3 regions of the Vibrio celticus genome follow, and region 3 is predicted to be linked to each of the others. Evidence: predicted binding sites of a transcription regulator. Region 3 holds the regulator's gene; each other region holds the start of a gene.
What was found. Region 3 encodes CRP, which controls carbon source genes, mostly activating them, when cyclic AMP is high. Its sites were predicted from a motif close to TGTGANNNNNNTCACA; they were not measured.
Positions count from the first base shown of each region.

Region 1 (9,977 bases), on a different replicon from region 3:
CTCAAAGTGTGGTGAGTAAAAAAGTAATAACAAAAAATAGAACCTAAAATTCAGGCAAAAAAAACCAATCACAATAAGGGTGATTGGTCATATATTTTGTGTGAACAAAAAAGGTTCACTAACAACGTCAGTTGGCTAGGTGACCCTCGGCTTAAGAAGGGTCACCATTACTAATGCAGCATACGTGCCAACTTTTCAAACACGTATTTACTACGCATCTGGACACGTATTGGCCGAATATCCTTGTTTGTTTTGCAAACTGGAATTGCAAATTGCGAAATTCAACAAAAACGCTAGTGATTATGTTGTTATTAATAAATCATTAAAGATTCATTACCCTTCCCAAAAATGCCATATTTCCCTTAGATTCAATCACTTTAAACAGCAATAAACCTCTCCCTAGGTAACTCAACATAAACGGCTACTCAACATACACAACGCCCTAAACAACGCCCATAAAAAAACGCGAACATTGAAATTCAATATTCGCGCTTATTCGATTTCTATGACAGAAAGAGCTTAACCCACGAGACGCCTTTTTATAAAGCGACTCCTGTTCGTTGCTCTTTCAATATCTCAGAAAAGATTACTTCTGAGGAGCTGGCTTAGAGCGGCTTCTCGACGGTGAAGGTTTGTTGCCTGTCGGCTTATTTGACGACTTGCTTGGGCCGTAGCTACCGCCGTAACCAGACTTCTTAGGCTTGCCTGCAGGTTTACCCGCGTTATTTGGCTTACCAGTACCGTTAGATTTACCCGCACTGCTTGGTTTGCTTAGAGTGTTCTGAGCACCCGCGTTATTTGCAGCAGGTTTATTGCCCGCACTACCGCGCTTAAAGTTGCTGCCGTTGTTTCTTACTGACTTATCTTCACCTGTCGCAGCTGAATTGTTTTCAGCCGGTTTCTTTCCAGATGTTGACTTACGCTTTGGAGCCGAACCATTACCAGCTACATGACGCTTATTCTTACCTGCTGGCTTGTGCCCGCGAGCGTTATCACCAGAGCGTTGACCATCGGCATGTTCACGTGGCTGTTTTGCTTTCTTCGGTTTCTTAGGCTTGATTGGACGTGAATCCAAGCGAGACTCAGGCAACTTGTTTACTGGAGAGAAACCTTCCAGTTCACGACGCTCTAGCACTTGTTGAATCAGGCGTTCAATACCGAACAATTCACCCACTTCATCCGCACAAACCAATGAAATCGCTTTACCTACTTCACCAGCACGGCCAGTACGACCGATACGGTGTACATAGTCTTCTGATACATGAGGAAGATCAAAGTTAACTACTTGAGGCAGTTGCGGGATATCGATACCACGAGCAGCAATATCAGTTGCAACAAGTACTCGTACCTTACCTGTTTTGAAGTTCTCTAAGGCTTTAGTACGTGCACCTTGGCTCTTGTTACCATGAATAGGTGCAGCAGTGATGTCTTGCTCTTCAAGGAAGCGAGCAAGCTTGTTCGCACCGTGTTTCGTCTTGCTGAACACCAACACTTGTCGCCAATCGTTATCTTTGATTAGCTTCGCTAGCATTGCGCTCTTTTTCTTTTTGTCTACTGGGTAGATGCTTTGCTCAACCGTTTTTGCCGTTGAGTTTGCAGGGCTTACTGAAATCTCAACAGGATTGTTCACTAAGCCTTTCGCTAAGCTGCGGATATCATCAGAGAACGTCGCTGAGAACAGTAGGTTCTGACGCTTCTTAGGCAAGAAAGCTAAGATCTTACGAATGTCACGGATGAAACCCATGTCTAGCATGCGGTCCGCTTCATCTAGCACGAGGATTTCTAGTTGGTCAAAACGCACTGCATTTTGGTTGTATAGGTCAAGTAGACGACCCGGTGTTGCCACCAACACGTCACTGCCTTTACGCAGTTTTTGCATCTGAGGGTTAATCTTCACACCACCGAACACTACCGTTGAAGTCAGCGGTAAGTTAATACCGTACTTCACTACGCTGCCATTCACTTGCGCAGCAAGCTCACGAGTTGGCGTTAGCACGAGCGCACGAACTTGGTTCTGACGTACGCGAGTACCTTTCGATAACATTTCAAGAATAGGTAGCGTGAAGCCTGCAGTTTTACCTGTACCTGTTTGAGCAGCGGCCATAACATCTTTGCCCGTTAGGACAGCTGGCACGGCTTTCTCTTGTATTGGTGATGGCTTATCGTAACCTTGTGCTTCAATAGCTTTAAGGATCGGTTCAGAAAGGCCAAGGGAGGTAAAACTCATAGATTATTTTCTCAGTTGAATAACATTTAGTATGAGCAACACGTTAAAAAGTGCGTTGCTTCAGCTTTTGCTCATCAAATACATTGATACGGAGCAAAGCGCGGTATTCTGAGGCTTTTCCCCCCATTCAGCAACTAAATTCTAATCGCAGCTAAAATTCAACCTAGATAACTTGTCGCTTCTGTTCGTACATTTTTTCATCAGCGGCTTTCAAGAGCGCATCGACATCATTGTAGTTACTATTGTGAATAACCCAACCCACACTGATTCTGAGATAAATAGAGTGCGCTTCGTACACAACTGGCGCCGAGCATATCGCCTTTCGTAGTTTAGTCACGATTGAAGATACGTGTTGATCATCGATGATGCGTGGCAACAAGACCAAGAACTCATCACCGCCTATCCTTGCGACGATATCTGAAACACGCAGCTCACTTCTTATGCGGTTAGCACACTCGATCAATACCTGATCGCCTGCCGCGTGACCATAAGTGTCGTTGATTGCTTTAAACCCATCGAGGTCGATATTTACAACAGCAAAGGTTCTCGCTCTCTGTTTTTGAGTGGTTTTGAAGGCTTGCTTGAGGCTATACATGAAGTATCGACGATTCGGTAACATCGTTAACTCATCATGCATAGAGCGGCTATCTGCAATGCGGTAAAGGCGATAAATAGTAAAGAAAGCAAACGCCAGCACTAATATTATGGAGTAGCCCACCAGCCTTACCGCTTGGATGCGATACCAAGGCTCATCCATCAATACATGTTCGTTACCGGAGAGAGCAAGGTACCAACCCCCGTATGGAAAACTCACCTGTTCATTGGCAAACGCATTATCAAACACATCCTGAGTACCATAAAAGACAGCGCCATCTTTCCCTGAACTGTTTGCACCACGAATTGCTAATTCATACTTTTTCTCGATCTTGCCGATTCCAACATCTTCAAACAGCTCATCTAAACCGATAACAGCACTGGAGACACCCCAATAATCTTGATTAAAAGGCGGATCTCGGAAGATCGGAGTACGCGTAATGAGGGCTTGCCCACCTTGAAACAACTCAAAGGGACCAGCAATAAAGGTGTTGCCAAGATTACGGGCTATCTCAACCGACTCCCATTGATTTGGGTGATCACGATAATTAATACCGAGAATCTGCTCATTACCTTCCAGCGGGTAAACAAAATTTAGAATGTCGTCTTTGGCGAGTCCGATAAGTCGAATATGGAAGCCATCTTGAATGATATTCTCAGCAATCTTATCCCAATTTTTCACCTCACCATCGGGGTTGATGGTCACTAAGGTCGAGAAATTATTGAGGATATACATATCTGACACGATCGCGGCTTCAATCCGAGAACGAATAATGGATAGTTGCTTTTTTGCCTGTGAATACGATTCGTTTTTAAGAAAAGTTAATTGCTTGGCATGAAAGAACTCAATTGCGCTTACTATCGCAAGGAAAAAAAGAAAAGCTACTACTCTGGCAGACCACTGCTTGCTAGAACCACTTGGCATTTACGAACCTCTAACACTATTGTTCTATATACTGCCTTATAACGGCTCATTTCTGGCTTATTGCTCCAGTATGCCGCTAAGTCATTAAAAATCCATACTAACGTCGACTATCTATCAAATATTGAGTGATCCATCACTTCAAAATTCTTTACCAAACGAATGGTTTAATCAAAAAGGGTTAGTGAACCTTATAAAGCTTACATTGTATTGACTCAAACCTTACATTAAAGGATTCATCGATGTTATTTTACATAGACTATTAATCAGCTTGGTACCTCACGACATGAAGCTAAAAACGATTACACTGTGCACATTACTATCGGCCTCAGTTACGGTCGCTGTTCACGCACAAGAGAACGCTCTGGCGACAAATGTACCGAGTATTCAAACCCAAGCAGATTCTCTCAACTCTCATGAACAATCTTTCAAACAATCTGCAGACCTCATTCGCACCACCTACGAAAGCCAGCTTTACACTCTGCCTGCATTCAAAGAAGGTCACTACGGGCTGCGCATGTATCGCCAAACATTAGACGATAAGTATTCGGCTGCGGTGTGGAGTGACATGGCACGAGTGGCAAGCAAGCTCAGCACCCTGTCGAATGACGTTCAAACCATGGAACAAATCGTACTCTACTCAGAGAAGCGCGTTGCATCTTACATTGGTGATAATGATGAGCGCAGTGTTCGACGCTACAACATCACCAAACACATGCCTGAATACCTTTACCTTGGTGTTGACCTTCTAGGCTCTATGGCTCGTGCTAATGAATACGGTTTAGAACACAAGAACGATGCCAAGCTGCGCGAAATCATTCGTCGCTATGACTTCTCACGATACGTGACCAATGAAGACATGGTGAAAGCGTGGGCGGCTCAACTCGCCAATCAAGTCTACTGGCTGCGCCAACTGGGTGAACAAGATGTCGTTGATGAGTTTGTCGAAACCTTCAAAAAAGCGTACCCAGACGATGAAGATAAGAAGCTTTCAAGTCAGCAATTTGGCAACAAACTCTACGGCATGACACACGTCATCTTTGGCGATTCCGAGTACTATCAGCATCAAGTGAGCGAGCAAGATCATCAATGGATCTACGATTACTTCAGAGAAAACATCGATACGATTCTGTTGCGTGCGAAAGAAGATGTGATTGCTGAGGTTGGATTGACCTTCTTGCTGGCAGGTTTAGAAGATGACCCAGTTCTAGAGAAAACTCGACTCGCGATTCAAGCTTCTATCGATGAGAAACAAGGCATGATCCCTTCTATCACTGGTGATTTTGATCTTGAGTACGGTGAACACCGCAATGTGCTAGCAATCATGCTACTCGATTGGCAGCAAGTGAATGAAGCGCCGACCTATGAAGGCAACCCTAAGGTATTTACTAACATCCCTTACGGACTTATTAAAAACCAACCACCGAAGAACTAGCAGCATACCTAGCCTAGGTTGGTCATAGAACCCAAAAAGCCGCATACCTTTCAAGGTCTGCGGCTTTTTAACTCTTACCAAACAATCACTTCACTCAAGCTTAGTCTTAGGTTTAAGTTCAGGGGCAGACTTTGTTCATCACTATCGTGAAATCCCCTTCTGCGTAGCCCTCTATTAAAGAGACATCATCGCAGAGCGTTTTACAGAAACGATAGACACCTTGAGGGTGATAACTCATCAAGGTATTACGTGAAGGATATTGGCTTGAATTGAGAAGATTAAAAATCACCGTCTGATTCGCCAACTCAAACATACGAGTAATCATGTTTGTCAGATAGTCAGGATCACGAGAGATGTAGTTCAGTGAACCACTAGCGATAACAATGTCGTGCACCTCAAGGCTCATTTTACTCATGTCACCCGACAAAAACTGACAACGATCTTCTGTGTAGTTCTGCCTAGCCTTTTTTAGAAAGCCTGCATGTTGGTCAACGCCGGTGTAAGATTGAATACGATAGATGCTGTCGAGTAGTTCAAACAACTCGCCATAGCCACAACCCAAATCTAAAACACGCTTCTTTTCGAAGTCCGCCGCACGAGCGATCACTTCAAAGCGACACAATTGACTCTCTTCACTAGTCCAACCTAAAGCTTTAGCCTTGTCGCCATTCGAGCGGTTAGTCTGTTTTCGATGATAGCGATACACCTTCCAACGATCGAGCCAGTGCATTCAAATCAGCCCTACTTCAATGAACATCAGCACACCTTGATAAGATTAAGCTTTAGAACTTGAAGAAAAGAGCCCACCGATTTTATAACCGATCGCATAGCAAACCACGGCGACAGTGACAAACACCAATGCCGAGAAGAAATACGCTACAGACGCTGCGACACCAGCCCCCCACACGACACTGAACACCAAACCGAGATAAGCCTCTTTTGGCCACTGGTAGATAGGAAACTGAGCGCCGCCGGCAATTAGGTAAACCGTCGCAAACAAGCCAATGAAGGTAACAATAAGACCGATGAGAACGCGAATGTTCATGGAGAGACCCTTGATTAATTTGAGCTTGGTTGCCATTGTTTTTAGTCGAAAGCGGATATGCTTAGTCGAAACCGAATATTCTCAATCGAAACAGAATGTTATTAATCGCAACCTGATGATATTCAAGTATATCGGATAAAAGGAACTGGCTCTATTACTCTTCCGAGTGAGCTTTTAGTCACGACAGGCAAATGGCACTCGACAACGAAAACCTAAGTTCGCTTGATTAGCAGGCACAAAAAAGCGGACACCCTTCTTACGTTAACTCCGTAAGCAAAGTGTCCGCTTTAACTGAATCTAGCTTAAAGCAGGATGAAAATACCCGCTAAGCATGCACTCATTAGGTTTGCTAGCGTACCAGCAGCTACAGCCTTCAAACCTAAGTTTGCAACTTCAGCACGGCGCTCTGGTGCCATAACACCGATTGAACCTAACTGAATCGCGATAGAACCAATGTTAGCAAAGCCACACAGAGCAAAAGTCACGATTACTTGGCTGTGTTCAGATAGTAGCGCTTTGTTCTCAACGAAGTCGATGAAAGCAACAAACTCGTTCATAACGATCTTCTGACCGATGTAAGAACCTGCCATCAATACTTCATCACTTGGGATACCGATTAGCCATGCAAGAGGCGAGAACAGGTAACCGAAGATAGCTTGCAGCGTAATACCCGCAAAACCGAACGTTTCACCTAGGCTTTCTAGGCCAGTGTTGACCATCGCAATCACACTCACGAAGGCAACCAACATAGTACCAACCGCTACCGCAACCTTCATACCGTTCATCGCGCCGCTTGCCAATGCATCAATCACGTTGCTTTGGTCAGCTTTATCTAGTTCGATATGGTCGTAATCACTTGGTGTGCTGCGCTCAGGAACGATGATCTTCGCCATTAACAGACTGCCCGGAGCCGCCATAAAGCTTGCAGCGATAAGGTATTTAAGCTCAACACCAAGGCCAGCATAACCACCAAGTACACTACCCGCTACCGACGCCATACCACCTGCCATTACAGCAAACAGTTCCGAACGAGTCATAGACTTTAAAAAGGGACGAATTAGAAGAGGAGACTCACCCTGAGAAAGGAAGATATTACCTGTAGCAACCAGAGATTCAGCTTTACTTGTACCCAGCAGTTTTTGCACCGCTCCGCCCAAGATTTGAATCACTTTTTGCATGACGCCTAAGTAATAAAGCGCAGAAATCAAAGCACTGAAGAAGATAATGATTGGAAGCACGCGAACCGCGAAAATGAAGCCTTCAGTAGCAAGGTCACCGAAAAGGAATGCGATACCAACGTCTGCAAAACCAAGCAGGCTAGAAACACCATTACTTAGGCTTGTTAGCGCCAATTGTCCCCATGGGAAATACAATACTAAGGCTGCAAATCCGATTTGAAGTAATAGTGCACGAGAGACCGTTTTCCAGTTAATTGAAGAACGACTTTCAGATAGCAGGTACGCGCAAGCAATCAGTGCAAGAACACCGACAAAACCAAATAGAATATTCATAATGTGTCCTAGTAATCCTTAAAGAGTGAACATGAGCCAAGCAAATGACATCAAAGGAACAGGACAAAGAACCGCAAGCAAAACGCTACGCGATGAAGGAGCTAACAGGGTTAGCGAATGTAACAACGAGTTGTTCATGTAAAAAATCACCTTATACAAGCAGTGGAACGTAGCTGGTCCGGTCCGTGGGGTCATTCACATATCCATGTGACGGCTTGTATTGGCTAAGCACCGGCTTAAAACCGGAAGAGAAGTATAAACAGTTAAGTGAGACTTTCATCACATTTTTTGACGCAAACGATCGCGCGGTCAAGGATTAAGCAAAATGTATTGTTTGTCGTCATTTTCGTGCTTCAAAACTGTAAACAATCTGTAGGGAGTTGAATTTGTAATGTTAAGTCTTTAAGTGTGTGAGCGTAATCACTCGGTTAATTCTGTGTGATTCTTACTACTTTTCTGTGCTCTGCCTCATTTCCCGAGACTTCAATATTCATCTTAAGTTTAGATGCGTATATACTTTGTGTGATCTCACCAAATAATTATCTATAAAATACCAATAGAGCTGATTAGATATAACAGCCATCGAGACTAAGAGAGGAAACACGTGAAGAAAATGGAAGCTCCGCACGACATGAACAATGGAGCTAGATTCAAAACAAATAGACACGGCTATGTGACAGTAGTTGAATATTATAATACCTATACTGTTATTGTCGCGTTTGAAAATACCGGAAATATCCGCGCTATTAGTGCGGCGAAATTACGTACAGGTCAACTCACCGATCGCTCTGTTGCGCCTGAATCAATTATGATTGGTGAAAAGGTTGAATCGGTTAAACACGGGATATTAACCATAACCCAAGTTGAATCTGAAAATATTGTCGTACTGACCAATGCCAATAACGAAGAAATTAGAATGTTATTGCCTGCCGTACAGAAAATGAAAGATAAAACTGAAGAAGTCGACAGTGAAAATATTGCCTCACCAAAACCAACCTCTCTTAGCCAACTGACTAAAAGAAATAAAAAGACCAAAGACGTTAATAGCATGCTTAAGAAAATGCTTACTGACTACGGTCGATACGATTAATTCTCTATTTTCTACAATAAAGCCTCTATAGATTTATATTCTGATATAAAAATTAATTAAGCCCGCCTTTCTCAATAAAATACGTTGCATATTCGAGTGAAAAGTTAAATTTGATCAAAGTCTCACTCTGGATCTTTACTACAAATTAACGAGATCTCCGTCACAATCTCATTTTAGCTTTGTGATGGAGATCTTATTGAAATCTGAATATTTCCATTACTATGCTCTCACACAATAAGAGAACGAAGTTTCTCAACCCCTAAAATCCAATTGAGACAAATATTATGAAAAAGATTCTTGTAGTTTGCGGTAACGGCCTTGGTACTTCTCTAATGATGGAAATGGCAGTAAAAGAAGTCGCTAAAAAAATCGGTTTCGAAGCAGAAGTTGATCACGAAGATCTATCATCTGCAGCATCAAGCAATGCGGATATTTGGGTTGCAGCAACCGACGTTGCAAACCAACTAAAAGACGCTGGTAAAGAGAACATCATCAGCCTTAAAAATATTTTTGATAAAGCATCAATTGAAGAACAACTAAAAACTTTCATGTAAGGTCAAATTTATGCAAAACTTTTTCGAGTTCATGCTCGGCTTATTAAAAGAGCCGGCGATCATGGTAGGTTTAATTGCTTTTATTGGCCTAGTTGCACAAAAAGCAGATGTTTCTACCATTCTAAAAGGCACAATTAAAACCGTAATGGGTTTCCTAATTTTAGGTTTTGGTGCTGGTGCTCTTGTTGGCGCACTAAATAACTTCTCAGTTGTATTTACTGAAGCATTCGGCGTAAGTGGTGTTATTCCAAATAACGAAGCAATTGTTGCATTAGCACAAGAAGCATTCGGTTATGAAATGGCTCTAATTATGTTTTTCGCATTCGTTGTGAATATTTTATTGGCTCGTTTAACACCTTTAAAATATATTTTCTTAACGGGTCACCACACAATGTTCATGTCTATGCTGGTAGCGGTAATCCTGTCTACAGCTAACATCGAAGGCACTGCTTTAGTTGCAATCGGCTCGATCATTGTGGGTTCACTGATGGTTATCATGCCTGCACTTGCTCAAAAATACACAGAGAAAGTGATGGGTACTGATCAGTTGGCGATGGGTCACTTCTCAACGTTCTCATACTTAGTATCGGGTTACATTG
Region 1 is NZ_AP025464.1:1,093,518-1,103,494, forward strand. Features, by position in the region: gene OCV19_RS20850 (DUF3612 domain-containing protein) at 1-19, shown strand, start outside; gene OCV19_RS20855 (DEAD/DEAH box helicase) at 587-2,227, opposite strand; gene OCV19_RS20860 (diguanylate cyclase) at 2,391-3,746, opposite strand; gene OCV19_RS20865 (DUF3541 domain-containing protein) at 4,030-5,178, shown strand; gene OCV19_RS20870 (class I SAM-dependent methyltransferase) at 5,297-5,908, opposite strand; gene OCV19_RS20875 (hypothetical protein) at 5,954-6,223, opposite strand; gene OCV19_RS20880 (NupC/NupG family nucleoside CNT transporter) at 6,526-7,734, opposite strand; gene OCV19_RS20885 (hypothetical protein) at 8,348-8,824, shown strand; gene OCV19_RS20890 (PTS sugar transporter subunit IIB) at 9,109-9,378, shown strand; gene OCV19_RS20895 (PTS ascorbate transporter subunit IIC) at 9,389-9,977, shown strand, end outside.
Region 1: the regulator CRP is predicted to act here: its motif matches at 8,003-8,018, upstream of OCV19_RS20880 (NupC/NupG family nucleoside CNT transporter).

Region 2 (9,977 bases), on a different replicon from region 3:
AACAACCGAGGTTGCAACAATACGGCTACGATAAACAGTGGTGTTCAGTTGGCTCAACGAAAGCTCAGCCAGTTCTAACGCTTTTTCAGGTTCATTGCTGTTGATGGCAACTTGGGCGCGCAAGGCGTTGTATTGACCTTGCTGCTGAGTATCGAGTTCAATGTTTCGAGCTTGATATTGAGTCTCTGCCTCTTCCAACAAAGTACCCACTTGGTCATAACGGTGCTGACTTTGTGCAAGCCACGCGCGTAGCATCGAAAGCTTAGGTTCACTGTATAGTTGATCTGTGGTTAGCTGCTTGATCGCCATTTCTAATGACGAAAGCTCACCTTGGTTGAACATCGGCCAACCGTGCTCAGTCAGGATTTGAATGATCAGTTCTGGATCTTCAGCGCGCTGTGCGTGACGTAGTGCTTGGTGTGGTGTGTTTTGCTTGATCCACGCTTTTGCAGCACTTCGATGCAGTTCAGCTTCCTGCTGAGGAATTCGAGCTTGGCGCTCATGTGCGAGGAATTCACCAAACAAGTTATGGAAGCGATACCAGTTCTTTTCACCTTCAAGCGGGTAGATGAACAAACCAAAACGGTTGAGTGATTCGATCATACCTAACGCATCTTCACGCTGTGTAAGTGCACACACAAGCTCATCGTTGAAGTGATCAAGCACGGAACATTGCATCAAGAACTGTCGGGTTTCTTTGTCTAGCAAGTCGAAAACCTCTTCAACCAAGTAGTCCCAAAGATGGGCGTGGTTAAAGTGAGAGAATGACTCTGCGGACTGTGCAAGAGTGCGTTTTTGGTGTTGTGCTTGTAGCGCGATAAGTTGCAGTGCAGAAGGCCAACCTTCTACATAACTACAAATACTGTCTGCCGTGGTGTCATCAATGCCGTCGGCTACGCGTTGGTTGAAAAAGCGTGTGGTTTCTTCGGTATCAAACGCCAACGAGTCATTACCTAATTCGATCATTAAGTCACGAACGCGCAGGTTTGCTGTACCAAGTGGTGGCGTACCACGACTGGTGACAACCAACGTTAGGTTATCGGGCATGTGTTTGAGGAAGAAGCGCATGGCTTCGTGGATGTCGTCATTGTTGACCAAGTGATAGTCATCCAACACCAGAAAGCACTCGTGATGGAATTCCGACATCTCGGAAAATACTTCACTTAATAAAGAATGCAGCGATGAAAACTGTCGCTTTTCTGCCAATTTTTGGGCATTCGGACAGGCATTTTGAGTCGCTTTATTAAGTGATTGAAGTAGGTAGTTGATAAAGCGGAAGGCATCATTGTCGCTATCATCAATGCTGTACCAACCCACATTAGGTTTATCTACCAACCATTGTGCAGCCATGGTGGTTTTGCCGTAGCCCGCTGGAGAGCGGAACAACACAAGCTTATAGCAATCTGCATTGTGAAGCAGATCGAGAACCCTAGGTCGTAGGATTGCATTATGTAAGCGGCCGGGACGAGTCAGTTTCGAAGGGATCCACATATCGAAGTTTTACACCTATTCCGTGGCTATGTTCTGGAATATCCCAATCTATCGTTGAGTGCACTCCAATGACATGAGCCTAATTACTTAAGTCTTTACTCATATTACGTGAAGCAAAACGTTACCGACTACGATCCTCCTCAGAAACCTTGCACTCCTGCATGTTTTTGGGTGTCTACGCCCTTTATTTGAGACTTTGCTCACGTTGCGGGTTGATTTGTGAATGTGACTTCGTTCATCCCTACACGGAAATCTATGCAAAAGATGAGAGTTGGAAATTATTTTCGTGATCTGAATATCAGATTTAACAATGACTTTAATCTGGTTAAATAAAAGTCACATCAATTGAAGTTAAGTTATCGAACGGGAGCTTGTGATCTTAGTCACTCCAAGTTTTTGTTCGCAGTCAGAACATGAGAGTCAGATCACTAACCCTAAGTCGGTACGCCCCCTACGCCCTCCCATCTACTCCTAGTCAGTTGCATTAGCGGGAGGATGTTTAGTTTATGGTGACCATGCACGATATGTCACAGATGAATTAGAACTATTAAAAGCGAGATTTCTGAAATGAAACCAACTCAGCAAAAAACTTTCGATAAAGTGTCTTTCCAAGAGAGTGTTAAGAAACATTTATCTGCAACCTACGCAACAACCGTTGAAACAGCAGACAGCCGTTCATGGTATCTAGCAATGGGTCGTGCTCTTGCAGAGCTAACGACTTTTGACCTGCTAGAAACTGAAAATGATGAAAAAATTAAGAACGCTAAGAGCGTTAACTACCTATCACTAGAGTTTTTGATTGGTCGTCTAACAGGTAACAACCTGATCAGCATGGGTCTATACGAACAGATCACTCATGCAATGGAAGAGCTAGGTCAAAACCTAACTGACCTTCTAGAAGAAGAACGCGACCCATCACTAGGTAATGGTGGTCTAGGTCGTCTTGCTGCTTGTTTCATGGATTCTTGTGCCGCTCAAGAATACCCAACAGTAGGCTACGGTCTTCACTACGAGTACGGTCTATTCAAACAATCTTTCCAAGACGGTCGTCAACAAGAAGCACCTGACGCATGGCGTGGTGTTGAAGGTTACCCATGGGAAGTAGCTCGTCCAGAACTAGCACAACACATTGGTTTTTACGGTCATGTAGACGTTGAGTTCGTTGACGGTAAAGAAGTTCGTACTTGGGTTCCAGGTATGGAAGTAAAAGCGATGCCTTGGGATCTACCTATCGTAGGTTACGAGTCAAACACGGTTTACCCGCTGCGTCTTTGGGAATGTCAGGCAATCGCACCATTCTCACTAGCAAGCTTTAACAACGGTGATTACTTCGAAGCGCAACACTCGCTAATCGATGCAGGTAACATCACTAAAGTTCTTTACCCGAACGACAACCACGAGAAAGGTAAGACTCTGCGCCTAATGCAGCAGTACTTCCACTCAGCAGCGTCTGTTCGCGATATTCTACGTCGTCACGAAGCAGCAGGCTTCTCTCTAGAAGATCTGCCTAAGCAAGAAACGATTCAGCTTAACGATACGCACCCAACGATTGCGATTCCTGAGCTAATGCGCATCTTGATTGACGAGAAAGGTCTATCTTGGGATCAAGCATGGGAAATCAGTGCTCATACGTTCGCATACACGAACCACACACTACTTCCTGAAGCACTAGAGACTTGGTCTGAATCACTGATCAACCGTCTTCTTCCACGTCACATGGAAATCATTTTTGAAATCAACCACCGCTTCATGCAAGAAGTTCGCAAGATGTGGCCTGGTGACGGTGAGAAGCAAGCGAAGCTTTCTATCATCCAAGAAGGTTTCCACCGCATGGTTCGCATGGCAAACCTATGTGTGATTGGTTCTTACAAAGTAAACGGTGTAGCTGCGCTTCACTCGCAACTGGTTAAGAAAGACTTGTTCCCTGAGTTCAACGAAATCTTCCCTGGTAAACTGACTAACGTAACGAACGGCATCACGCCACGTCGTTGGTTGAAGTTCTGTAACCCAGGTCTATCTACGCTAATCACAGGTAAGATCGGCACTGAGTGGCCAGCAAAACTTGAGCAGCTAGAAGGCATCGCTAAGTTTGCAACAGACACGAAATTCCAAAAAGAATTCATGGCTGTTAAGAAAGAAAACAAACAGCGTCTTGCTGATTGGGTTCAAGAGAACATGGGTATCGAACTAGATACTAACGCTATCTTTGACGTTCAAATCAAGCGTCTTCACGAATACAAGCGTCAGCACCTAGATTTGCTACACATTCTATCTCTGTACCACCGTATTCTTAACGAACCAGGTTTCGAGTGTGAGCCACGCGTATGTTTCTTTGCAGCGAAAGCAGCACCGGGTTACCACCTAGCGAAAGAGATCATCTTCGCGGTTAACAAGATTGCAGAGAAGATCAACAACGACCCTCGCATCGGTAACAAACTGAAAGTGGTATTCATTCCTGACTACCGTGTAAGCATGGCTGAAATCATCATCCCTGCAGCAGATGTTTCTCAACAAATCTCACTAGCTGGTAAAGAAGCATCAGGTACGGGCAACATGAAGATGGCTCTAAACGGCGCGCTAACTATCGGTACGATGGATGGTGCAAACGTTGAGATTCGTGAAGAAGTGGGTGATGAAAACATCTACATCTTCGGCCTAGACGTTGATGGTGTTCAAGCACTGAAAGCTCAGGGCTACAACCCATACGACTACTACAATGCAGACCCACTACTGAAAGCATCTCTAGACCTACTGACTGGCGATGAGTTCACTCCAGGTCAACCAGGTCTTCTACGTGCAACGTTTGATAGCCTGCTAGACGGTGGTGACCCTTACCTATGTCTTGCTGACTTCGCCTCTTACGTGAAAGCGCACGAAGACATGGGCACGCAATACAAAGACCAAGCAGGTTGGGCTAAGAAAGCAATTCTTAACACAGCATTGGTTGGTAAGTTCACATCAGACCGCTCTATCCGCGACTACGTGAACAACATCTGGAAACTTGAAGCGGTTAACCGTTAATACTTCCAAAGTAGCCAAGGCAGTTTCTGCCTTGGCTCAATTAGCTTGTGAGCAAACGAAAGGCTTAAAAGTTTCGTTTATCAACAAGCTGCTTACAAACCGATTGTCACAAGCTAATTGATTAGTAAAAATTAAATTAACAACCCTACAAAATAGAAAGCGTCAGAACGTTTTCGGAGAGAGCGATGAAAGAACAAACCGTATTAAAACAAGTCGCAGAAATGGCAAACATTGCCGACAGTTACGTTAGTGCGTGGGGCGATGAAGCACAAGTATCAGAAGAGACGATTACGTCTCTATTGGCTTCGTTGGGCTACGATACAAGCAGCGATGATGCACTGCTTAAATCTGCAGAAAGAAAACACAAAAAAGATGTACTAGACCCAGTTCTTGTCTTGCGTGACGGTGAGCCAGTAGAAGTGGCGCTTAATCTAGGTGTAAGTGCTCGTGAAAGTGAGTTCAGCTGGCGCTTAGAAACCGAGCAAGGAGAGGTACTTGAAGGCTATCTTCAATCTCAAGTCGTTCGTGACGAGCGTGCCGAGGGTGGCCCTTTAGTGTTTGCATTGCCAAGTGATTTGGCATGGGGTTATCACAAGCTAATTGTGAGCCGTAAGCGCCGTAAGAAGCCTTACGAGATGACACTGATTATTACGCCAAAAGCGTGTTTCAAGCAGTCACCAATCGAGCAAGGCAAAAAGCTTTGGGGACCCAGTGTTCAACTTTACACGCTAAGAACTCAGCACAACTGGGGTATTGGTGATTTCGGTGACCTAAAACAGCTTGTTGCGGATATCGCTTCTCGTGGTGGTGACTTCGTTGGTCTAAACCCAATTCACTCATTGTTCCCTGCGAATCCAGAAGGCGCGAGCCCATACAGCCCGTCGTCACGTCGTTGGTTGAACATCCTATACATTGATGTGAGTTCAGTACCTGAATTCGCATTAAGTGCAGAAGCACAACAAACGGTAGGCAGCGCAGAGTTCCAACAGCGTCTACAAAAAGCGCGTGAAGCACACTGGGTAAACTACACCGAAGTGTCTGAGCTTAAGATGAGCATCTTGCCTCTGCTATTCGCAGAATTTAAGACTCGTCATCTAGACAAAAACAGCGACCGTGCACAAGCGTTCTTAGCCTTCGTAGAAGAGGGTGGCGATAGCCTGATGCATCAAGCGGCGTTTGATGCTCTACATGGTGAACTGCATGCAGAAGATTCTGGCATGTGGGGATGGCCAGTATTCCCTGAGAAGTACCGTACATTCGACAGCCCTGCGACACAGAAGTACATCAAAGAGAACCTAGAAAACGTTCATCTGTACATGTACCTGCAATGGTTAGCGGATTGCCAGATCAACGATGCACAGTCTCTTGCAGAAGAGAAAGGCATGGCTGTTGGCCTTTACCGTGACTTAGCGGTAGGTGTTGCAGATTCAGGCAGCGAAACTTGGGCTGACGAAGGCAACCTAGTGATGGATGCGAGCATCGGTGCTCCACCTGATATTCTTGGTCCTTTGGGTCAGAACTGGGGTCTACCTCCGCTAAACCCAGAAGTGCTTCAAGAAACAAGCTACGACGCTTACATCAAGCTACTTCGTGCAAACATGAAGCACTGTGGTGCTCTGCGTATTGACCACGTATTAGGTCTACTGCGTTTGTGGTGGATTCCAAAGGGTGAGAACGCAACTAAGGGCGCGTACATCTACTACCCAGTGCAAGATATGCTGTCGATTCTGGCGCTTGAGTCTCACCGTTACCAATGTAGCGTTATCGGTGAAGATTTAGGTACGGTACCGGATGAGATTGTCGACATCCTTGCAGATGCTGGCGTGCATTCTTACAAAGTGTTCTTCTTCGAAACATCAGAAGACGACGGTGGTTTCATCTCACCAAAACACTACGCATCACAATCTATGGCGGCACTGTGTACTCACGATATGCCAACGCTTCGCGGCTTTTGGCACTGTGATGACCTAAAAATGGGCCAAGAGATTGGCTTATACCCAGATGCAGAACAATTAGAAACCTTGTTCGATGACCGCCTAGAGTGCAAGCAAGGTATCTTAGATTCAGTAGCATGGCATGGTTTCCTACCAGAAGGTGTGGGCCGCGATGCGAGCCAAGTACCGATGGACTCTTACCTTGCTGAGGCACTTCAACTGCACGTAGCGGCTGGTGGTTCAACACTACTGAGCGTTCAGCTAGAAGATTGGCTAGAGATGGACAAGCCAGTAAACATTCCTGGTACAGTTGATGAATACCCTAACTGGCGTCGCAAACTATCAATGAACTTGGACGAAATATTTGCTCACGAAGGCGTTAATCGTATCGCTTCTAAGCTGACTGACGTTCGAGAAAAAGCAGGTAAGTAATGACGTGAGTGACTTGAAATTAGGTGGTTTTTTGCTTACGCCGTACGAAACTACAACCTCGGTCACTCAATAATGAATGCTCATCTGGTAGAATAAACCGTCGTTATATTGCCCGCACTAATAGCGGGCATTTTTGTATTATGTTTTTTGGATGTTTGGTTAGGGAGAAACGTTTTGGAACTAAGTTCGATTTCAAAGCAAAAACAAATATATACCCAACTATCACAGGCTTGCTTCACAGACCCACTTGCGTTTTTAGGGCCATACCTACCTTCTGAGCAAGGTGCATTACGGGTGTGGATTCCTGGGGCATATAAAGTCGAGTTGATTGTTGGAAAGGAACCTCGTATTGAGTTAACGCGAGAGGGTGAAAGTGGTTTCATTCTTAAGCAAGAGAGAGACTTACGTTTCACTCACTATAAGCTTGCGGTTGATTGGGCTGGCGTAGAACAGATCATTGATGATCCGTATCAGTACCACGATCTATATGCGAGTTATGAAGATCTTCATACACCGAAAGATATGTATCATCACATGGGGGCTCAGTTTATTACGCTAGAGCGTGATGGACAGACGATTTCAGGTACGCGTTTCTTGGTGTACGCACCGCATGCAACTGCGGCAAGCTTGGTGGGTAACTTCAACGCTTGGGATGGTCGCCGCCACCCAATGCAACGCTTAGATTACGGTATGTGGGGTCTATTCATTCCTGAACTGGAAGAAGGCGCTCAATACAAGTTTGAATTAAAAGGACCAAATGGCGAAGGCTTACCACACAAAGCTGACCCATGGGGTTTCTACTCTGAGCAGTACCCATCGTTCTCATCTGTAACTTACGATCACGCTCGTTACGAGTGGCAAGATACTCAATGGCAGAATCGCCCTGTAACACAAAAGCGTAAAGAAGCGCTTTCGTTCTACGAACTTCACGCAGGTTCTTGGAAGCGTAACGCTGAAGGTGAATTTTTAAACTACCGTGAGCTAGCGGCAGAGCTAATCCCATACCTAACGGATCTTGGCTACACGCACGTTGAGCTAATGCCAGTTTCTGAGCACCCATTCTATGGCTCTTGGGGTTACCAACCTGTTGGTCTTTTCGCTCCAACCAGCCGTTTCGGTTCACCGGATGACTTCAAATACTTCGTAGACCAATGTCACCAAGCGGGTCTTGGCGTTGTTCTGGATTGGGTTCCAGCTCACTTCCCAAGTGATGATCACGGCCTAGCAAACTTCGATGGTACGCCATTGTTCCATGATCCAGATCCGCGTCGCGGTTGGCATCAAGATTGGAACTCGTACATTTACGATTTAGGCAGAGAGCATGTTCGTCGTTTCTTAGTTTCTAATGCACTGTACTGGTTCGAGCAATTCCACATTGATGGCATTCGTGTTGATGCAGTCGCTTCGATGCTGTACCTCGATTACTCACGCAGCCATGATCAATGGATTCCGAACGCAGACGGCGGCAACGAAAACTATGACGCCATCGCAACCCTTAAGTGGATGAACGAAGAAGTGTACAAGCACTTCCCGAATGCGATGACGATTGCCGAAGAGTCGACAGCGTTCCCTGGTGTTTCAGCACCGACTTTTATGGGCGGCTTAGGCTTTGGCTTTAAGTGGAACATGGGTTGGATGCACGACAGCTTGTCTTACATTCAAGAAGACCCAATCAACCGTAAATATCACCACGATACGATTACCTTCCCACTGGTTTACGCACACAGTGAGAATTATGTATTGTCTCTGTCTCACGATGAGGTAGTTTACGGGAAGGGTTCTATCCACAACAAGATGCCGGGTGATGAATGGCAGCAAACGGCAAATCTACGTGCTTATATGGGTTACATGTATGCGCAGCCGGGTAAGAAGCTGAACTTCATGGGCGCAGAATTTGGTCAGACGGCTGAATGGAACCATGATGACCAACTGCAATGGTTCTTGCTGGATTACGAACGTCATCAAGGTGTTCAGCGTTTAACGAAAGACTTGAATAACCTGTACCGCTCTGAAGCTGCAATGCACGATCTTGATTTTGATCCGAAAGGATTTGAATGGCGTTTACAGGACTCTGCTGAAGCGAGTATCTTAGCGCACGAACGCATCAGTGAGTCTGGTGAGCGTGTATTAATTGTCTCTAACTTTACACCAGTGCCTCATGAGCATTTCCGTTTAGGTGTTCCTGCAAAAGGTGAGTACTCACTGCTGTTGAATACAGACTCTGTGGACTATGCAGGCAGCGGTTTTGAAGTGAAGCAGACAGCTGAGATTGAATCAGTAGAAAGCGAAGGATTAGACACTTCGATTGAGCTACGCTTACCGCCGTTATCGACCGTTTTTTACAAGCTAAATTAGGTCTATAAGTTGAGCAGGTCATCGCTGCTCACTTTTCTGAAAGTCTAAAAAAGGGAACCCTAGGGTTCCCTTTTTCTATTTCAGTCAACTGGTTAGCGTTACTTGAAGTTGGTGAGATAGAACATTGAGCGTCCGACTACCATTTCAAGGATTCGAACTGAGTCGTTGCCGAAACTATCCAACACCTTTTCACGAAATTCGCCGTTCGAGCTGAGGTTAAATTGCTCAGGATTCTTGATTTGCGAAGCATGGAAAAACATCAATTTAATCACGTATCGAAACTGCTCATTATCTAGAGCAGCTTGCCAAGATTGGATAAAAAGCGCTTCCGATGAAAAGTCTAGACTGTCTATAACGATCGATAGCATGTGTTCGTGAAGTACTGAACGAATAGCGCGGGTCGACGGATAATAGCCCTGAAGCGTCGTTAAACTAATGCCAATCTCTTGAGCAATCCTTGCATAAGTTAGTGCTTCATGTCCTTCAGCCAGAAAAAGGTTTAGTACGATCTCATCGTAGTTTTTTTGATTTTCTAGCTTCTGTACTTGAGTAATTCGAGCCATTACAAATCTCTATTGAGTGTAACATTCTGTAAACGAGTATATTAAGAGCTTCTGAATTAAATCTCAAACTCCAAGGGTAAATAACTGGTCAATTTATCGTTAAATATAGTCAGTATTGTGTCATTGGTTCAATTATCAATCAGATTTTGGCATAAACAAAAATACCGCCCTATTGAGCGGT
Region 2 is NZ_AP025464.1:1,750,212-1,760,188, forward strand. Features, by position in the region: gene malT (HTH-type transcriptional regulator MalT) at 1-1,491, opposite strand, end outside; gene OCV19_RS23670 (glycogen/starch/alpha-glucan phosphorylase) at 2,059-4,512, shown strand; gene malQ (4-alpha-glucanotransferase) at 4,698-6,878, shown strand; gene glgB (1,4-alpha-glucan branching protein GlgB) at 7,053-9,233, shown strand; gene OCV19_RS23685 (TetR/AcrR family transcriptional regulator) at 9,332-9,796, opposite strand.
Region 2: the regulator CRP is predicted to act here: its motif matches at 1,864-1,879, upstream of OCV19_RS23670 (glycogen/starch/alpha-glucan phosphorylase).

Region 3 (9,977 bases):
TAACCTGCTACAGGAAAAACTTGGCATCACCGCTGAAGCCATCAAGAACATCACCAAACTGTATGAGTTTGATGAGCGAATCACTGCGCCTCTGCACGGCTTCAAAAATGCCCAAGATTATTATGCGCAATGTTCTGCACTGCCTAAGCTCAATAAGATCAAACTGCCGACTCAGATCATTCATGCCAAAGACGACCCTTTCATGACCGATGATGTGATCCCAAAATTCGTTCTGCCCGATAACATCGATTATCGACTGTTTCAAAAAGGCGGCCATGTTGGGTTTATTACTGGTAGCACACTCAAACCAAGGTTTTGGTTAGAAGAAGCCTTGCCTGCCTACTATGAAAGTATCCAAGATTCGGCATAATGACCGAGCCTTAGTAAATAGAAGCAAAACATTACTAAGCACACGTATTTCTACATCAATAAACATATCTATGAACATAAAAGAGAGAAGTATTTATGATCATCCCATGGCAAGACATTGCGCCAGAGACACTGGAAAACCTCATCAAAGAGTTCGTGCTGCGTGAAGGCACAGACTACGGCGACGTAGAGGTTTCACTGCAAAACAAGATTGACCAAGTGAAACATCAATTAGCTTCAGGAGAAGTCAGCATCGTGTTTTCTGAGCTCCATGAAACCGTTGATATTCAAGTCACAAAACGCTTCTAAGCTGCGCTCATAAAGGAGCCGTGTTATAGTGGTAAACGATTGCTAACAAGTAAGTTACTCAAAAGACAAGGGTTGTCATGTCCGCTAAACATCCAATTATTGCGGTGACGGGTTCATCTGGAGCCGGCACCACCACCACCTCAGAAGCCTTCCGTAAAATGTTCAATATGATGGACGTGAAGGCAGCTTGGGTTGAAGGGGATAGTTTCCATCGCTTCACTCGCCCAGAGATGGATGTCGAGATCCGTAAAGCGCGCGAGCAAGGTAAGCACATCAGCTACTTTGGTCCACAAGCCAACGACTTTGGTGCGCTAGAAGAGTTCTTCCGTAAATACGGTAACGAAGGTACAGGTAAAGTACGAAGCTACCTGCACACCTTCGATGAAGCCGTGCCTTACAATCAAATGCCGGGCACCTTTACGCCATGGCAGGAGATCCCTGAAAATTCCGATGTGATGTTTTACGAAGGCCTGCACGGTGGTGTGGTTGATGGCGACATTAACGTTTCTCAACACGTCGATTTGCTGATCGGCATGGTACCTATCGTAAACCTAGAGTGGATTCAAAAATTCGTTCGTGACACCCGCGATCGTGGCCATTCACGCGAAGCCGTAATGGACTCCATTGTTCGTTCGATGGATGATTACCTTAACTACATTACCCCACAATTTTCGCGAACTCACATCAACTTTCAGCGTGTTCCAACCGTAGATACATCGAACCCACTCAACGCCAAAGGGATTCCAAGTTTAGACGAAAGCTTCGTAGTTATACGTTTGCGTGGCATCAAAAACGTCGATTTCCCCTACCTTCTGGCTATGATTGATGGCTCGTTTATGTCTCGTCATAACACGCTAGTGGTGCCAGGCGGCAAGATGAGTTTTGCTATGGAGCTCATTGTGAGGCCAATCCTGCAACAACTCATCGAAACCGGAAAAATAGGTTAACAAAACGACATTCTGGTTGATTACTTTTCATACCGTGATCATGTGCACAATTTTGCGTAAAAAATCGTAGCTTGGTCACGATTAAAATCAAGAAATAGTACCTGAAAAAGGATACTATTCTTAAACGAAACACAAGATAGCTTGCAGCACTCAACGAGTGCTCTTATCCTACAAGTCAATCCAGGCTTAGCTAAAATACGGAAAGCGGCAAGCATACCCTGCAGAGGAAGTGAGATATTATGGTTCTAGGTAAACCTCAAACCGATCCAACATTAGAGTGGTTCCTTTCACACTGTCATATTCATAAGTACCCTTCAAAAAGTACTTTGATTCATGCTGGTGAAAAGGCAGAAACCTTGTACTACATCGTTAAAGGTTCTGTGGCAGTTCTTATCAAAGACGAAGAAGGTAAGGAAATGATTCTTTCTTACCTAAACCAAGGCGACTTCATCGGTGAGCTTGGCTTGTTCGAAGAAGACCAAGAGCGTACAGCTTGGGTTCGTGCTAAATCTCCTTGTGAAGTAGCTGAGATTTCTTTCAAGAAATTCCGTCAACTTATCCAAGTGAACCCAGATATCCTAATGCGCCTTTCAGCGCAAATGGCAAACCGTCTACAAGTAACTAGCCAAAAGGTTGGTGACTTAGCGTTCCTTGACGTAACAGGTCGTATCGCTCAAACGCTACTAAACCTAGCGAAACAGCCAGATGCAATGACTCACCCTGATGGCATGCAAATCAAGATCACTCGTCAAGAGATTGGCCAGATCGTTGGTTGTTCTCGTGAGACAGTTGGTCGTATCTTGAAGATGCTAGAAGAGCAGAACCTAATTTCTGCACACGGTAAAACTATCGTGGTATACGGCACTCGTTAATCTCGATTAACTGAGCCAAAAATTTGAAAGCCACCAAATGCGAGTTTGGTGGCTTTTTTGTTTTCTTAAGATCTATAGAGCAGATACGTGATGCGAATAGAACACCTACAGCTTCCAAGCACAAACTGTCTCGAAGCGAAGCGTACTCGAATCTCTAGGACAAAATCCGTGCTCGTATCTTTCTTTAACCGTTGGTGCTCTCAAAGATTTTGTCAGCTGATGCTGCAACAAAACCGGTGTAAAGCTCACCGTTGGCCATCGCATAACGCTTAGCGAACTCATAGAAGCCCCCAGGAATCATCTCATTGCCTTCAACAAATGAAACTGGGACTTTGTCTGCCATTGTTGATGATTGCTCTAATAAGACCTCTGGAGAGCCTTTAACCTGACCGCCAGATGCATTGATCGTGAAGCCCGACTCGCTCAAGTAGTCATTCACCGCCTGTACTTCATCGAAGTTATTTAGCTGATTCACACTCACCGTAAAGTGGTTTGCACCGTATCCATGAGCTGCTAGCCAAGACGCGTATTCACTCTCTTTTGCAAGCACTTGGAAATCAGCGAAGCTCAAACCCCATAGACGACCGCCAAACAAGAACTCATGACCTTGAAGTTTGGTTGCGTCGACTTGCTCAACCAACTTCGCAACGATCTGTTGCAAGTCACTTGAACACTCTTCTACCTTCAATTCACTAATGAACACTTTTGGCTGCTTCGGGTCTGGGTGCTCGTAGTGTTTAGCCACTAGCTTCTTGCTCTCAAACAGGTAGTCGCCACACGCCTTGTAACCCAGTTCCAGGAAAGGCTTAGCTAGTGTTTCAATACCGAGAGGGGCAACATTAAAAGTACGCAGTGCAATATGGTCGTTGATCAGCGCTTCATCTTCTTTCAGCAAGTGATGCACTTTCTCAGCCGATGGACACAGCCTGTGAATGTAATCGTCCCATAGTGATTTAAAGAGTAGATCGGGCGTCATGGTGACTCCTTGTCAGAGGTTCTAGCAAGCTAGTAATTTGGATTAGAGAGGGAGAAGCTGAGACACAGAGTCAGCAGCCATCAGCCTGTGACATACTTGTTCTATTATTATCTACCGCCCAATCTAGGTGTCGGACGTGGTGGAAAAGGGAAGTGATAACACCACCTCCCTCTTTCAAGCTTAACGCATGAGCCTAAGACTCATTAGCCTAAATTAAAGCTCAATACCTGGGCTAAACGTTGCTGGAAGTTGAGTTTCACCGCCTTCCATTGAAGCCATAGGATAAGCACAGTAGTCCGCCGCATAGTAAGCACTTGGGCGTAGGTTGCCTGAAGCACCCGGACCACCAAATGGTGCATCACCACTTGCGCCTGTTAGCTGACGGTTACGGTTAACAATACCCGCACGGATATGGTCAACGAAGTATTCCCATTCAGAATCATCTGTTGATACTAAGCCAGCAGATAAACCAAAACGAGTGTCGTTAGCTAGCTCAACCGCTTGCTCTAGTGACTGGTAACGAACAACTTGTAGCAATGGACCGAAGTACTCTTCATCCGGCAGTTCAGCAATGTTGGTTGCATCGATAATACCCGGAGAAACAAACGCCGCTTGACCCGCTTTTGCTTCTACTAGGCTGACACCGCCTAACGATTGTAGATTCGCTTGCGCGTCCAGAATGAACTTAGCCGCAGCTTCAGAGATTTGCGGCCCCATAAAGGGTGCTGGTTCAGCGAATGGCTGATCGACACGAATCTTTTGCGTCGCTGCGACCAGCTTATCGAGTAGCAGATCACCCTTCTCGCCAACAGGCACATACAGGCGACGAGCACATGTACAGCGTTGACCCGCACTGATGAACGCCGATTGGATAATGGTGTATACCGTTGCGTCTGCGTCACCATATTGGTCACTGATCACCATAGGGTTATTGCCACCCATCTCTAGCGCTAGCATCTTGCCCGGTTGACCCGCGAATTGACGATGCAGGATATGGCCAGTATTAGCACTACCTGTGAACAGCACGCCATCAAGACCTTTGGCATCGGCTAGTGCGATACCTGTCTCTTTAGCGCCTTGTACTAGGTTGATTACACCAGCAGGAAGACCCGCTTCTTGCCATAGCTTCATCGCAAACTCACCCGTCCAAGGTGTCTGCTCTGAAGGCTTAAATACCACGGTATTACCCGATAGCAATGCAGGAACAATATGACCGTTTGGTAAGTGACCCGGGAAGTTATAAGGACCAAATACCGCCATCACGCCTAATGGACGATGACGCAGTACAATCTGGTTGCCTGCCGCTTCACGAGAAGCTTCACCGGTACGCTCATGGTAAGCACGGATTGAGATAGCAATCTTGCCCGCCATCGCTCCCGCTTCAGTGCGAGTTTCCCAAATCGGTTTGCCCGTCTCTTTCGCGATAATCTGTGCGATTTCTTCGCTGTTCTCTTTAACTTTCTCAGCAAAGTTCAACACGATCGCTTCACGCTCTGCAAAGCTCAGTTTTTTCCAAACCAAGAAGGCTTCACGAGCTGCTGCTACTGCAGATTCAACCTGTGCTGGTGTTGCGCTATCACCCTGCCACACTACTTCATTGTTGTATGGGCTTACTGATGTCATGGCGTCACCTTGACCTGCCACCCACTGTCCTGCTATCCACTGAGTCATACTTCTATCCTTAAAATCTTCGACAGATAATCGCCGCTCTTACTGAGCCAACATGCGAACGAATTCGCCTTCTGTTACTTCAAGAGCGCTTGCTACTTCAGATGATAAAATCACTGTGTCGCTTGCTTGGTCATACGCACCTTTCGCGGCTACTGCGCGGAAGTTCTCAAACGAGGTATTACCAATTAGGAAGTCTTTAGAGCTAGAGTGCTCTGCAATTTGAACCTGTGCTCGAATTGAGTAACGCACAGATTCGATGTTTCTTAGATCACACTCAACCGTTGGGCCTGCATCAAAGATATCGACATAGCCACGGTTAGTGAAACCTTCACGTTCCAGCAACTTAAGTGCAGGGCGCGTATTGTCATGTACCTCTCCGATCACCGCTTGAGCTTCTTTGCTCAGTAGGTTCACGTAGATAGGTAGCTTCGGCATTAGGTCTGCAATGAAGCCTTTCTTACCAATACCGGTTAGGTAATCGGCAAGCGTGAAGTCAATCGAGAAGAAGTGCTCTTGCAACCATTGCCAGAAAGGAGAGTTGCCTTCGGCATCCGATACACCACGCATCTCAGCAAAAATCGTTTTTGAGAAACGCTCTGGGTGCTCAGACATGATCAAGAAGCGACACTTAGACATCAGACGACCATTCAATCCACCGCGGAAAGCCGGGCGCAAGAACAGTGTGCAGATCTCACTGCATCCGGTGTAGTTATTACCGAAAGTCAGCAGCTTAACGATGTTATTTACGCCAAGTTTTTGCGATGAGTGAACCACTTTGCTGATGTGGTAAGAGTAAAACGGAACATCCCAGCCAATTGAGGCTTCGATACCTGTGGTACCTGCAACTTCACCGGTTTCGGTATCAAAGCCAACCATTAGGTAGCCTTCATCTCCGGGTTCAGTCACGTCTTGTTTGGCAAAGCTGTATTCAGAGTGAGTAATACGGTTAGTTAACAGTTCTTCGTTAACCGGAAGAGATGTGAATCCGTGACCAGATTCAACCGCGCAGGTATGCAGCGCATCGTAATCAGATAATTTTATTGGGCGAACAACTAGCATCAATATTCCCTCCAGATGCAAAATAGGCCCAAAACCAGAAGCTTGGGCCTTTAGCAGAACGTCATGGGATCGCTCTATTGGCGATCATTCCTATGACGCCGCTCAGGCTAAACTAGCGTAGCGATTGCTTTGTCTAGTTTCGATAAGCCTTCTTCAATTTCTTGTGTAGTAATAACCAGTGATGGCGTGAAACGAACCACGTTTGCACCCGCAACCAGTACCATCAAGCCTTGTTCGCCTGCTGCTACTAATACGTCACGTGCACGGCCTTGCCACTCTTCGTTAAGCGCAGCACCTAGTAGTAGGCCTTTACCACGAACTTCACTGAAGATTTGATACTTGTCGTTAATCTTAGTAAGACCATCACGGAACAATGCTTCACGCTCTTTCACGCCAGCTAATGTTTCAGGTTGGCTAACCACATCAACAACCGCTTCTGCAACAGCACACGCCAGTGGATTACCACCGTATGTAGAACCGTGCGTACCGACTTTTAGGTGTGTTGCCAGTTCAGAAGTCGTCAGCATTGCACCAATAGGGAAACCGCCACCCAGAGATTTAGCCGTGCTCAAGATATCTGGTGTCACACCTAGACCTTGGTAAGCGTAAAAATTACCAGTACGGCCATTACCTGTTTGCACTTCATCAAAGATAAGCAGTGCATTGTGTTTGTCACACAGTTCACGAACTGTGTTCACGAATTCAGAGGTTGGCGAGATGATACCGCCCTCGCCTTGCAGAGGTTCCATCATGATTGCACAAGTGCGATCAGAGATGTGCGCTTCTAGTGCTGCAATATCGTTGTAAGGCAGGTGAGTAACGTCGCCCGGTTTAGGACCGAAACCATCAGAGTAAGCTTCTTGACCACCCACAGTTACGGTAAAGAAAGTACGACCGTGGAAACCTTGTTTGAATGCAATGATTTCAGATTTCTCAGGACCGTGAACGTCCGCCGCCCAACGACGAGCTAGCTTCAAAGCTGCTTCATTCGCTTCTGCGCCAGAGTTGGCAAAGAATACTTTTTCTGCAAAACATACGTCGGTTAGCTTCTTAGCTAGACGCAGTGCAGGTTCGTTGGTCATCACGTTACTTAGATGCCAAATCTTGTTTGCTTGCTCAGTAACTGCGTTAACCATTGCTGGGTGACAGTGACCCAAACAGCTCACAGCGATACCACCAGCAAAGTCGATATACTCTCGGCCTTGTTGGTCCCAAACGCGTGCGCCTTCCCCTTTTACTGGGATCATTTCCATTGGGTTATAACAAGGCACCATCACCTCATTAAACAGACTACGTTCTACTTTTTTTTCCACTGTCATCGTACATTCCTTCTCGATACCGCAAGCTTCGCAAATAAGCGTACTGGTTCATAAGTGAGACAAAGATATTTTCTCTCGCCATAATCCCGCTGCAGCATTATATTTACATTTAATTAACCTTTTCAATAGTAGATTATTCTTTAGCCATCCCTTACAACCAGCTAAACGTCACTACCTATGACTATTTATGCATCAATTAATCTGTTTTATGAAGCTTTTTTTACCTAAACGTATAACCAGCAACAGCAAAGCCTTACTGGCATTGCGGTATATTGGGTTCGAGACGAAATAACGCGAATAATTTTGCATAGGCTAAAAACTTAACCTGACGAGGGAGAAATGTTATAAAAAGTGATCGGCGTCAGAGGGATGAAGACGCGTAACGCCCGAATTTAAACGCTTAACGGGTAATGGAATACGTTTAACTGGCTTATTTAGACGGAGAAAGGGTCAAATTTAAACACTCAGCGTGCTAGGAAGTTAGCGAGAAGCTGGTGTCCTTGCTCTGTTTTAATCGATTCAGGGTGAAATTGGACAGCATCAATTGGCAAGGTTTTGTGTTGATAGCCCATGATCTCATCCATGCTACCGTCTTCAAATTCAGTCCAAGACGTCAGCTCAAAGCAGTCTGGTAATGTGCCGTTTTTCACCACTAAAGAGTGGTAACGAGTCACAGTCAGAGGGTTATTGAGACCTTGAAAAACGCTCTTACCGTTATGACGGATCGGAGAGGTTTTACCATGCATCACTTGTCTGGCTCTCACCACTTCACCACCAAAGACTTGAGCAATGGCTTGATGACCAAGACACACACCTAAGATCGGCAGCTTACCAACGAAGTGTTCAATCACCTGTAGCGAAATTCCCGCATCATCGGGCGTACATGGACCCGGCGAGATAACAAGATGGCTAGGATTTAGCGCTTCGATGCCTGCAATATCAATCTCATCGTTGCGAACAACTTTTACAGTTACCCCTAACTCACAGAAATACTGATACAAGTTATAGGTAAAAGAGTCGTAGTTATCGATGATAAGTAACATGGGTCGAAATCGTTTGCTAAATACTAAAGGATTGGGAGATATAGGGGCGGTATTGTGCAATACCCATGGCGAAAGGCAAGTGGAAACTGCATTTAGCCAATAATTAAGGCCAACCTAAGTTGACCTTAATTGTTTACAGATAGCGCTAAGTTATCTGAATTGGCTTACTTGTATAGCAAGCCAATCTATTTGTGATTGAGCTATTTACGACGACGCCACATTGCTAAGCCAAATAGTGACATCAGAGCACCAAAGCCAAATGAACCACCTACTCGCAGTTCAAGAACTGCAGGATCATGATCCGATGAACGGAAGTGATCTTGGTATTTAGGTAGATCGCCTTTGTACTCTCCGTTGTAATCAAACAACGTCGACTCACCACCATTGATGTGCCAGTCAGTTGAATCCACCACCATGCCTTTCAGGCTGTCGCTGATCAACAGGTGATCCAGTGCGCCCACTTCGTCATTGTATGAGTAGCTCCAGCTGTCTGGGTGCTTTTGAGCCACTGCATTAATGTAGCCGTAGTTCTTAGTAATCACCGCACCGCTGTCACCAAACTGCTCAACGCCATCAATGTAAGTATTACGAGCTGCTTTGATCTGCTTGCCGTATTTCTCTTCCGAGTAATCGGTTAGCACCAGCATTGGATCTTCCATGCCGTACGAGTTCATATCACCCAGAATCACTTTGTGACCTTTGATGCCATCAAGCGCTTCACCCAGTGCCACCGCCGCTGCCACACGGAAGTTCTCACATGAGCCTTGCTTATCGGCATCAACACCACCTTGACCGCCCTGCTCAATCGGTGCTGCATCTTCCCAACACTTAGAACCTTTCGATTTAAAGTGGTTAATCGCTACGGTGAGTTTCTCTTTGGTTCCTTTAACTTTAAAGGTTGGCGCCAATGAGTCACGTTGGTAGTTCTTACCATCTTCAATCACCTTGCCTGAATCGTCTAACACCTCTGGTGCTTGTTGGCTTGGCATCGCGATAACACGGCTGTCTTTAAGCTTCACCACCTTCTTACGATAGATAACACCCGTTGTGATTACGTCAGTACCAATCGAGTCCATCTCGTCGGTTACGCCATCTTCGTTCGAGTCGACAGCCACAAAGGTATAACGGTCTTTCTTACGCTCAATGCGATCATTCAGTTGGTTTACAAGTTGCTGAATGGCAGAGCCTTCACCAAATCCGTTGTTCTCAATTTCCATCAAACCAATGATGTCAGCGTCTAGACGAAGAATCGCGTTCACAATCTTCTCTTGCTGCATTTCAAACTCAGTGATGGTGTTCGCACCACGGTTGTTGCCGTGCTGATTCGCGTCGCCACCAAATGGAGAGTTAAAGTAGTTCAATACGTTGAAGGTCGCGATACGTAGGTCGCCTTCATCCATGTCTGGTTTGTC
Region 3 is NZ_AP025463.1:293,232-303,208, reverse strand. Features, by position in the region: gene OCV19_RS01360 (hydrolase) at 1-370, shown strand, start outside; gene OCV19_RS01355 (YheU family protein) at 466-678, shown strand; gene OCV19_RS01350 (phosphoribulokinase) at 756-1,625, shown strand; gene crp (cAMP-activated global transcriptional regulator CRP) at 1,865-2,497, shown strand; gene OCV19_RS01340 (DUF1338 domain-containing protein) at 2,682-3,473, opposite strand; gene astD (succinylglutamate-semialdehyde dehydrogenase) at 3,687-5,144, opposite strand; gene astA (arginine N-succinyltransferase) at 5,184-6,203, opposite strand; gene OCV19_RS01325 (aspartate aminotransferase family protein) at 6,311-7,522, opposite strand; gene OCV19_RS01320 (aminodeoxychorismate/anthranilate synthase component II) at 7,987-8,565, opposite strand; gene OCV19_RS01315 (ExeM/NucH family extracellular endonuclease) at 8,766-9,977, opposite strand, start outside.